Regions from separate parts of the Ruegeria sp. BG10 genome, predicted to be linked through region 1. Evidence: riboswitches for the same ligand, from Rfam matches in the RefSeq annotation. Region 1 holds a riboswitch; the other holds the start of a gene.
The links. A riboswitch is a leader RNA that binds a small molecule or an ion and turns the genes downstream of it on or off. The one in region 1 is predicted to bind cobalamin.

Region 1 (4,912 bases):
TGGCTCATCAGTCCGGATGCTATCCGGTTGTGCTGCTGACCAAGGCAGACAGGTGCGACGATCCCCGAGATTATGAAATACAGGCCCAATCTGTGGCACCGTTTCTGACCGTTCTGACGATCAACGCGCTGGACGCGGCAGCGGTGGATCAGGTTCTGGCCTGGTGCCCCGCCGGACAGACGGGTGCGCTGGTCGGATCGTCCGGCGTAGGCAAAACGACGCTGGCCAACGCAATGACCGGTGATGATGCCGCGACAGCGGGCATCCGGGAAGATGACGCCCGCGGCCGTCACACCACCACGGCGCGCGCGCTGCACCGGATGCGAAACGGCGGATGGCTGATCGACACGCCGGGGATGCGGGCCCTGCGCCTGCTGGACGCGCAGGATGGTGTGGATGAAGTGTTTTCCGACATTCTTGACCTGGCGGACCAGTGCCGGTTTTCCGATTGCCAGCATATTTCGGAACCCGGCTGCGCGGTACAAGAGGCTATAGAGGCCGAAACGCTTGATCAACAACGGCTGGAGCGGTGGCGCAAGTTGCGGCGCGAGGATGCGCGGAATTCGGAAACCGTGGCGCAATCCCGGGCGCGCGACAAGGCTTTCGGGAAAATGGTGCGGTCCGTGATGCAGGACAGGAAATCCCGAAAAAGGTTCTGACCTTCGGGGCGCCGGGTTCCGGCGCCCTACTCGATCAGCTGCGGCCAGACGGCTGCGCTGCGGCGGGCAAAAGCGCCGATGTGACCGACTTCGGACAGGCCGAATTCAGCTGGGGACAACTGGTGTCGGCGCGCATTCGGCCCATAGAGATCGGCCAGCCGCCAGACAGCCTCGGGCGGAACCACATCGTCATCCTCAAAGGTGAACAGATCAACGGGCGTGTTCGATTGCGCCCAACGGGCTTCGGGCAAGGTCGCACCAATCTCGGGCAGGTAGTTGGTGGGTGCGGTGCACCACCTGCGCCATTGCCAATAGACGCTGGCAGGCAGGTCTGCCCCGAATCCCACCGCCTTGCCGGGCAGGTAGCCCAGATACTTCACCGCCAACGGCACGTGACCGTACCAAAACAGCATTGCCAGCGCGCGATAGGGCCAGGGGTGATCCGAAACCGTCACCGCACCGGAACAGACGCAGATCATGCGGTCGATCTGGTCAATATCCGGCTGAACCGGCCCCAGCATCCCGCCAACGGAATGACCAATGCTCCATTGCTGCGCATCCGGGAACCTGCGCCGCATCTCGGCCCGGGCGGCAGGCATGTCGGTCAAAGCCCAGTCCGCCATCGTTGCCTGCGCCTTGTTCAACGGTCCGCGCAGCGAATGGCCAAAATCGCGGTAATCGTAGGTCAGGCAGGCCATGCCCTGTTCGGCCGCCAGCCAATGAGCAAAATGCTTGTAATAGTCCCGCGGCACGCCCGTCGCGCCATGGATGACGACCGCCACACTGGGTTCGGCCACCGGCAGGTACAACCGCGCCGACAGCATGGCCGGGCCAGCGGGAAACTGAAAATCCTCGGTCAACACAGCTTGCGAGTTGTCTAACATGGTGCCCTCATCCACGATCTGAACCGTTCAGTTCAGCAAATTCAGTCGGCATCTTTTCCCCCGGCGAGTCAAGACCGATCAAGGATGACCCTGCGTCCGCCTGATCCCTGGCACAGCCCGCTTGACTCGACCCGCCGGCACCCGCTAGCGATGACGTGATGGTTCTCGTCCCCGGTCACGGGGCGGGATGAAAAGGGAACACGGTGCGGTTCTGCCCGGACAACCGGTACGGACCAAGGCCGCGACTGCCCCCGCAACTGTAAGCGGTGAGCAATGCCGGAACACCACTGGCCGAAAGGCTGGGAAGGTCGGCAAAGCGATGACCCGCAAGTCAGGAGACCTGCCATCGAACCGAAACCGAAACTCGGGCGGGGTGTCCGGGACAGGCCGTCAGCACGCTGTCATTCCTGACCCACGCCCCCCGTCCCACGCGCGGAGGGCGCAACATGATGTGGAAGACAAAAACGCACGAATACACCGCAACCGTGTGTCAGCGAACCGGCCAGACCTGCCCGGCGCTGGCCCGCATGGCCCGGGCCATTGCGCAAGCGATGGAAAGTGCCGCACCAGCGACGACGCCGGATTTTGAGATCGAAGGCAGCAGCGAACTGACCCACTGCGCGCAAGGCTGCAACGCCCGGTTCCGGGCGCGGGCAAAACAAATCAGGGTGTTCTGCGACACAGATGCCGACACCCCGATCGAAACGTTGGATGACTACGCCGAGATGATGTTCGGCACCGCAGTTCCTGCGCTTCCTGCGGCACTCATGGCCAACCCGCCCTGCGCCATGCTCGAAGTGTCGGCACTGGCACCGCGACCGGTCGCCCAAACCGCCGGGCAGATCGCGCTCTGAGGCCGGGCCGGAATCAAGGCAGGGCTGCCTGCGCGGCCCAGTCCAACTGGCCATCCGTTTCGACGGCACAAGGCCGCACGGCGCGCAGGCGTTTCAATGCGGTTTCGGGGGGTTCGCCCATTTCGACCATGATGCGCAAAGCAATCATGCCGGACCGGCCGCATCCGCCGCGGCAATGCGCCAGAACCCTGCCGCCGCGGGACAGAATCTGTTTGACGGATGCGCCGACCTCTTCCCACAACATCTGGGTTCGCAATGTCGGCGCACCGAAATCTTCAACCGGCAAATGCACCCATCTTATCGCTTGGTCCCGCAGGTCCCGACCAAATCCGCCGGCTCCGCCCTGCGCCATTTCGCGTTCGGTTGTCATGGAGATCACCAGATCGGGCCGCCATTCGCGGATCATCTCAAGATCGCGCGCATAGGTTCCGTCGCGCCCCGGCATCTGCGTCAGCGCAACCAATCCGTTTTCCACCGGCAAGGCATGGATAGCGAACCGAGGCATAAGACGCGTCCTTTCCGGAAAACCGTTCTTTCAACAACTTCCGCACTTCTATGACGCGCAAGCCGCATTGCAAACCGAATTTCGCAAGCGCGCTGTGGACGCGGGCGGCGGGGGTCACTACGCTGCATCCCTGAACCGAATCCGACAGAGCAGACATGACCGACACGCCCAGCCCCGCCTATCAGGTTCTCGCCCGCAAGTACCGCCCCGAAACCTTTGCCGATCTGGTGGGACAGGACGCAATGGTGCGCACGCTGAAAAACGCGTTCGAAGCGGACCGGATCGCGCAGGCCTTCATCATGACCGGCATTCGCGGCACTGGTAAGACCACCACCGCGCGGATCATCGCCAAAGGCATGAACTGCATCGGCCCCGATGGCGAAGGCGGTCCCACGACCGAACCCTGCGGGCAGTGCGAGCACTGCGTGGCGATCATGGAGGGCCGCCATGTCGACGTGATGGAGATGGACGCCGCCAGCCGGACCGGTGTGAACGATATCCGCGAGATCATCGACAGTGTCCGCTATCGCGCCGCCAGCGCGCGCTACAAGATCTACATCATCGACGAAGTTCACATGCTGTCGACCAGTGCGTTCAACGCGCTGCTCAAAACCCTGGAAGAACCGCCGGAACATGTGAAGTTCATTTTCGCGACAACGGAAATCCGCAAGGTTCCGGTGACGGTTTTGTCCCGGTGTCAGCGGTTTGACCTGCGCCGGATCGAACCCGAAGACATGATCGGATTGCTCAGCAAGATCGCCGCGGCGGAAAACGCCCAGATCGCGGATGACGCCTTGGCGCTGATCACCCGCGCTGCGGAAGGCTCGGCGCGGGATGCAACCTCGCTGCTGGATCAGGCGATCTCGCACGGGGCCGGGGAAACCAGCGCTGATCAGGTGCGGGCGATGCTGGGACTTGCGGATCGGGGTCGGGTGCTGGACCTGATGGACATGATCCTGCGCGGGGACGCCGCCGGAGCCCTGACGGAACTGAGCGGGCAATATGCCGAAGGCGCGGATCCGCTGGCTGTGCTGCGCGATCTGGCCGAGATCACACATTGGGTGTCCGTGGTGAAGATCACGCCCGATGCCGCCGAAGACCCGACCGTTTCGCCGGACGAACGCGCGCGCGGTCAGCAGATGGCCGGGGCGCTTCCCATGCGCGTTCTGACCCGGATGTGGCAGATGTTGCTGAAGGCGCTTGAGGAGGTCTCGGCCGCGCCCAACGCCATGATGGCGGCTGAAATGGCGGTCATTCGCCTGACCCATGTGGCCGATCTGCCCAGCCCCGAGGAACTGATCAAACGGTTGCAGGACACGCCGCCGCCTGCGCCAAACGGCGGGCCCGGCGGAGGTATTGCAGTGCCGACGCAGGCCCCCACGCAGACGGTTTCAGCCGCCTATATGCCAGCCCAGCGCGGGCCTGCCGGGGCACCAACAGCAGCGCTGGCGCAGGAGGTTCAGAGCGCGCTGGCGCGCTATCCGACATTTGACCACGTCGTCGAACTGATCCGTTCGAACCGGGACGTCAAACTGCTGGTCGAGGTTGAAAACGGAGTTCGCCTTGTCTCCTACCAGCCGGGGCGGATCGAATTTACACCGACGGTTAACGCGCCGACCGATCTGGCCCAAAGGCTGGGTTCGGCGCTGCAGCGTTGGACAGGAAACCGATGGGCCGTGTCAATCGTCGCCGACGGAGAGGCCGCGACCATCGCCGAGGTTCGGGATGCCGCCGATCTGGCGCTCAGGGCGCAGGCGGAAGCGCACCCTCTGGTGCAGGCCGTACTGACACAGTTTCCCAAGGCCCGCATAAAGCGGATCGAAACGCCGGAACAACGCGCCGCCAAGGTCGAAACCGAAGCGCTGCCCGAGGTCGAAGACGAATGGGACCCGTTCGAGGAAGACTGACGCCAGCCTGCCCAAATCCCGGAACACTCCCGCGCCCGCCACGGGCCATCGGCTGACGCCGATACCCCTGAGCGGCCTTGGGCCCGGCAGCGCGGGCAAAGCC
Region 2 (4,912 bases), on a different contig from region 1:
ACAGCCCGTGGTCGAGCTGGAGCCACGGCGATGACTAACCCGCCGGGCCTTCTGATTTCCGCGCCATCTTCGGGCACCGGAAAAACTACGGTTATGCTGGGCCTGCTGCGGGCCCTTGCCGAGGACGGCCTGACCGTGCAGCCGTTCAAGAGCGGCCCGGACTATATCGACCCGGCCTTTCACCTTGCGGCGGCCGGGCGCGCCTCGTTCAATCTGGACAGTTGGGCGATGGGAGATTCCCTGCTGAACGCCATTTCGGCGCAGGCCGAACGCGCCGATATCGTTGTCGCCGAAGGCTCCATGGGCCTGTTCGACGGTGTCGCCAAACCCGGCGAACTGGGCCACGGGTCCAGCGCCGAGACCGCCTTGCGCATGGGCTGGCCGGTGGTTCTGGTGCTGGATGTGGGTGGTCAGGCGCAATCGGCGGCGGCCACGGCGCTGGGGTTCCGGATGTACAACCCCGACCTGCCCTTTGCCGGCGTGATCCTGAATCGCTGCGCCAGCCCCCGGCACGAACGCCTGACCCGGCTGGGGATGGAACGCGCGGGGCTGCCGGTTCTGGGCGTGCTACCGCGTCGCGGAGACCTTACCCTGCCTGAACGCCATTTGGGTTTGATCCAGGCGGTCGAACACCCCGATCTGGAAAGCGCGATTGTTGGCTATGCGGCGTTTCTGCGTGAACACGTGGATCTGGAGGCGATCAAACAGGCGGCCTCCTCAGGCCCCAATGGGCCATCGTCAGCCGCGCTGCCGCGGCCACCGGCCCAGCGAATCGCGTTGGCGCGGGATGCGGCGTTTTCGTTCACCTATCCGCATTTGCTGGAAGGGTGGCGCGCTGCAGGGGCGGAAATTCTGCCGTTTTCACCCCTGGCCGACGAAGCCCCGGCGGCGGATGCCGATCTGGTCTGGTTGCCAGGCGGATACCCCGAGTTGCACGCTGGCACGCTGGCCTCTGCTGGGACATTCCTTACCGGATTGCTCAAACATGCCGAAACCAAGCCGGTGCATGGCGAATGCGGAGGTTATATGACCCTGGGGCAAGCGCTGATTGACAAAAACGGCGTTCGGCACCAGATGGCCGGGCTTCTGGGTCTGGTGACATCTTACGAAAAGCGCAAGTTCAACCTTGGCTATCGCAGGGCGCAGTTGCTGGCGCCAATGCCCGGATACCCGACGGATACTGCCCTGCGCGGGCATGAGTTCCACTATTCCTCGATCGTCGAGCAACCGGACGCCCCGCTGGCGCGCGTGTTTGACGCAGAAGGGGCCGAGGGGCCGCAAACCGGATCGGTGCGCGGCAATGTCACCGGCACATTTTTTCACCTGATCGCCGAGGCCTCGGCATGAGCGGTTTCGTCTCGTTCATCGGTTCGGGCCCCGGTGACCCGGAATTGCTGACGCTCAAGGCCGTGGATCGGATGCAGAAGGCCGATGCGGTGCTGTTTGACGACCTCAGCAGCGGACCGATCCTGAGCCATGCGCGCGACGACGCCGATCTGGTGGGTGTGGGTAAGCGCGCCGGACGGCCCTCGCCCAAGCAGGACCACGTCAGCCGACTTTTGGTGGATTACGCCAGAACCGGTGCCCGCGTAGTTCGGTTGAAGTCCGGCGATGGCGGATTGTTCGGGCGGCTTGAGGAAGAACTGGTGGCCTTGCGCGCGGCCGACATCGCGTATGAGATCATCCCTGGCATCCCGTCGGCTGTGGCCGCAGCGGCTGCGGCGGGCATCCCGCTGACCCGCCGGCTGACAGCGCGGCGGGTGCAGTTCGTGACCGGCCATGATGTCAGCGGCAAACTGCCCGAAGACCTGAATCTGCCCGCTCTGGCAGATCCGGATGCGACGACCGTGGTATTCATGGGCAAACGCACGTTTCCTTTGCTGGTCGCGGCGCTGCACTCCCATGGCCTGCCGCTGGAGACGCCCGCGCTGATGGCCGAATCCGTCTCGACCCCCGATCAGACACTGCATCGCGCGACCGTTGGGGCGCTGTCAGACAAGCTGAGCGCCGAAGTCGGTACGGCCCCGGCCTTGATCCTCTACGGTCCGCTGGCAGAGTTTGACGATGTTTGACCTGACCCTGATCGGCATCGGCACCGGCAATCCCGACCACGTGACCTTTCAGGGCGCGAAAGCCATCCAGTCCGCGGATCTGATCCTGATCCCGCGCAAGGGCGAGAACAAAGCCGATCTGGCCGGGCTGCGGGAAAAGATCATTGCCGAGGTAACAGATACGCCGCCCAGGATCGAATATTTCGACATTCCCAAACGCCGCTCGGACGATGGCTATCTGCGCGGCGTGGACGAATGGCACGATGCGATTGCCCTGCGCTGGCAGGCGGCCATCGCGGACCACCCGCAGGCCCGTCATGTCGCCCTGCTGATCTGGGGCGACCCGTCGCTGTATGACAGTTCCCTTCGAATCGCGGCACGGCTGAAGCCGCAGCCCAAAACACGCGTGATCCCCGGCATTACCGCCCTGCAGGCGCTGACCGCGGCGCATGCGATTCCGATCAACGATCTAGGCGCGCCCTATATTGTCACGACAGGCCGCCGCATCCGCGACGAAGGCTGGCCGGTTGGCACCTCGAAAGTGGCTGTGATGCTGGATGGCGAATGCTCGTTTCAGAACCTGGACATGGCGGATTATGACATCTGGTGGGGCGCCTATGTGGGCATGCAGGAGGAAATCCTGATCCAAGGCCCGCTGGCCGAGGTCGCCGGACAGATTCTGGAAACCCGGGCGCGGTCGAGATCCGATCACGGATGGATCATGGATATCTATTTGCTGAAAAAGCGCGGGAACTGACCAAAAAGGTCGCAAATGACGATTGCGCCACCGCCGCCATAACGGCTAAATGGAAACGTCTGGTCCTGCCGGAGACATCCGGATGCTAAGAGGGAATTTGGTGCGGCTGCCCCGGCAGTCAAATCCAGAGCCGCCCCCGCGACTGTAAGCGGAGAGCCCCTGTTCAACCAGCCACTCCTGATTTCAGGGGGAAGGCGAACAGAGGCACCGACCCGCAAGCCAGGAGACCTGCCAGGCGAAAAACGAAACACCGGCCGTCGGGTGCGGCGGCAGAGGAGAACAAATGATGGCAACACAAACAAAAACAGCATCCGCCGCGCGCACAGGCTTCGTTCCGGTCATGTTCGCAGTGGTTCTGGGTCTGGGTATCATCACGCTGACCGGTCACGTTCAGGCCGCGGCGCTGCATGATGCGGCTCATGACGTGCGTCACGCGACCGGCTTCCCCTGCCACTGAGACCATGTTCAGTCGTATTCTGACCAGCGCGTTGTTCGCTGGTGCTGCAGCGGGGCTGATAGCCGCCTTGCTGCAGTTGGTCTTTGTGCAACCTGTTTTGCTGCACGCCGAGCTTTATGAGTCCGGTGAACTGGTGCATTTCGGGGCCGAGGCCGTTTCCGCCCATCCCGAATTGCCGGGTATGTTCTCGGAACTGACCCGTGACGCGCTGAGCGTCATCTTCACCATGCTGACCTATACCGGCTATGCGCTGGTGATGGTCGCGCTGATGTCGGTGGCCGAAGGTCAGGGACACAGGATTGATGGCCGCACCGGCGTTCTGTGGGGTCTGGCCGGGTTTATTGCATTCCATCTTGCCCCCGGTTTCACGCTTGCGCCCGAGGTACCCGGCGTAGCCGCGGCCGACGTCTATGCTCGGCAGGTCTGGTGGTTTGCAACCGTTGCAGCCGCGCTCGTCGCCCTTTGGCTGATCGCCTTTGGCGGCAACCTGATCAGCTACGCCATCGCCGCGGCCCTGCTGCTGGCCCCGCACCTGATCGGTGCGCCCGAACCGGAAGTTTTCACCGGGCCGGTCCCGACCGAGATCGGCGCCCTATTTGCCGCGCGTGCCTTTGGCATCGGTCTGGTGGCCTGGGTTCTGGTCGGTGCGTTTGCCGGGTATTTCTGGCAGAGCGAAGGCAAGCGCGTCGAAGCGACGGCCTGATTATCGAACATCAAAACACACCGGGTCCCGCCCGGTGTGTTTCTTTTTGTCTTCAAGGAAATGAAAGATGGCACGCTCACTTGCCCTTTTTGCAATCGGTCTGGTGTTCGGCGGTGGTGCCGGATTCGTTCTGGCCGCGGCCAACGGCGTCACTTTTGACGGCCACGATCATGGCGACCCCGCGCACCACGGCGGCGCACATGCCGAGGCTATGGCCCATGACCACTCGACCGCCGTTAACCTTGCGGCGGGGCCGGATGCGCCCAGCGTTGCGATTGCCCTGACGCAAGATCCGATGGCCGGGTGGAACCTTCACGTCATGCCGCAGAACTTCCGGTTCTCGCCGGAAAACGCGTCGACCGCCGACAAACCCGGCGAAGGCCACGCGCATGTTTACATCGACGGGGTGAAACTGGCCCGTCTCTACGGCAACTGGATGCACATTCCCGATCTGCCGAAGGGAGAGGTCGAGGTCTCAGTCTCGCTGAACGCCAACAGCCACAGCCCGCTGATGGTCGATAATGTGCCGGTCAGTTCGGCCGTAACCGTGCAGGTCGACTAAAGCGCCGGTATTCGCGCACGCAAACACATCCGAAGCCGCCCGCATGGCCGGGCGTCTTCGATCCAGCCGCCAGGGCTGTCCAGATAGGTTTTGCAGGTCGCTGCAATATCCTTCGCATCCGCAACGACATTGACCCCTGAGAACACGTAAGATGCCCGCTCTGCAGATTGCAGCGCCAGCGCGGTTGGTTCCGTGCAACTGCTGAAACAGGCGTGCTCGGCAACCTCTACGCGCTCCCCCAGTCCCGCCGCGTCCAGCGCGGAATGCACCGATTTGAGCTCGGCCGCGCGGTCACGCGTGCCGGCGCAACTGTTGCAGATCAATAGGCGCATCCGTTTCAAACCAAACCTCTTTTCTTGGCTCCGCCCCAGTACTGCGGCTT

Region 2: another riboswitch for cobalamin. It lies ahead of ACR0D8_RS09435 (CbtB domain-containing protein); the one in region 1 lies ahead of ACR0D8_RS19330 (hypothetical protein).

Annotation. Positions count from the first base shown of each region.
Region 1 covers NZ_JBQFTI010000006.1:148,378-153,289, reverse strand. Annotated here, with positions in the region: gene rsgA (ribosome small subunit-dependent GTPase A) at 1-659, shown strand, start outside; gene ACR0D8_RS19335 (alpha/beta hydrolase family protein) at 686-1,543, opposite strand; cobalamin riboswitch at 1,686-1,905, shown strand; gene ACR0D8_RS19330 (hypothetical protein) at 1,990-2,397, shown strand; gene ACR0D8_RS19325 (protein-tyrosine phosphatase family protein) at 2,411-2,902, opposite strand; gene ACR0D8_RS19320 (DNA polymerase III subunit gamma/tau) at 3,058-4,809, shown strand.
Region 2 covers NZ_JBQFTI010000001.1:1,901,097-1,906,008, forward strand. Annotated here, with positions in the region: gene cobM (precorrin-4 C(11)-methyltransferase) at 1-38, shown strand, start outside; gene ACR0D8_RS09420 (cobyrinic acid a,c-diamide synthase CobB) at 31-1,347, shown strand; gene cobA (uroporphyrinogen-III C-methyltransferase) at 1,344-2,072, shown strand; gene cobF (precorrin-6A synthase (deacetylating)) at 2,065-2,808, shown strand; cobalamin riboswitch at 2,852-3,058, shown strand; gene ACR0D8_RS09435 (CbtB domain-containing protein) at 3,095-3,265, shown strand; gene ACR0D8_RS09440 (CbtA family protein) at 3,270-3,968, shown strand; gene ACR0D8_RS09445 (hypothetical protein) at 4,036-4,530, shown strand; gene ACR0D8_RS09450 (DUF1636 family protein) at 4,527-4,862, opposite strand.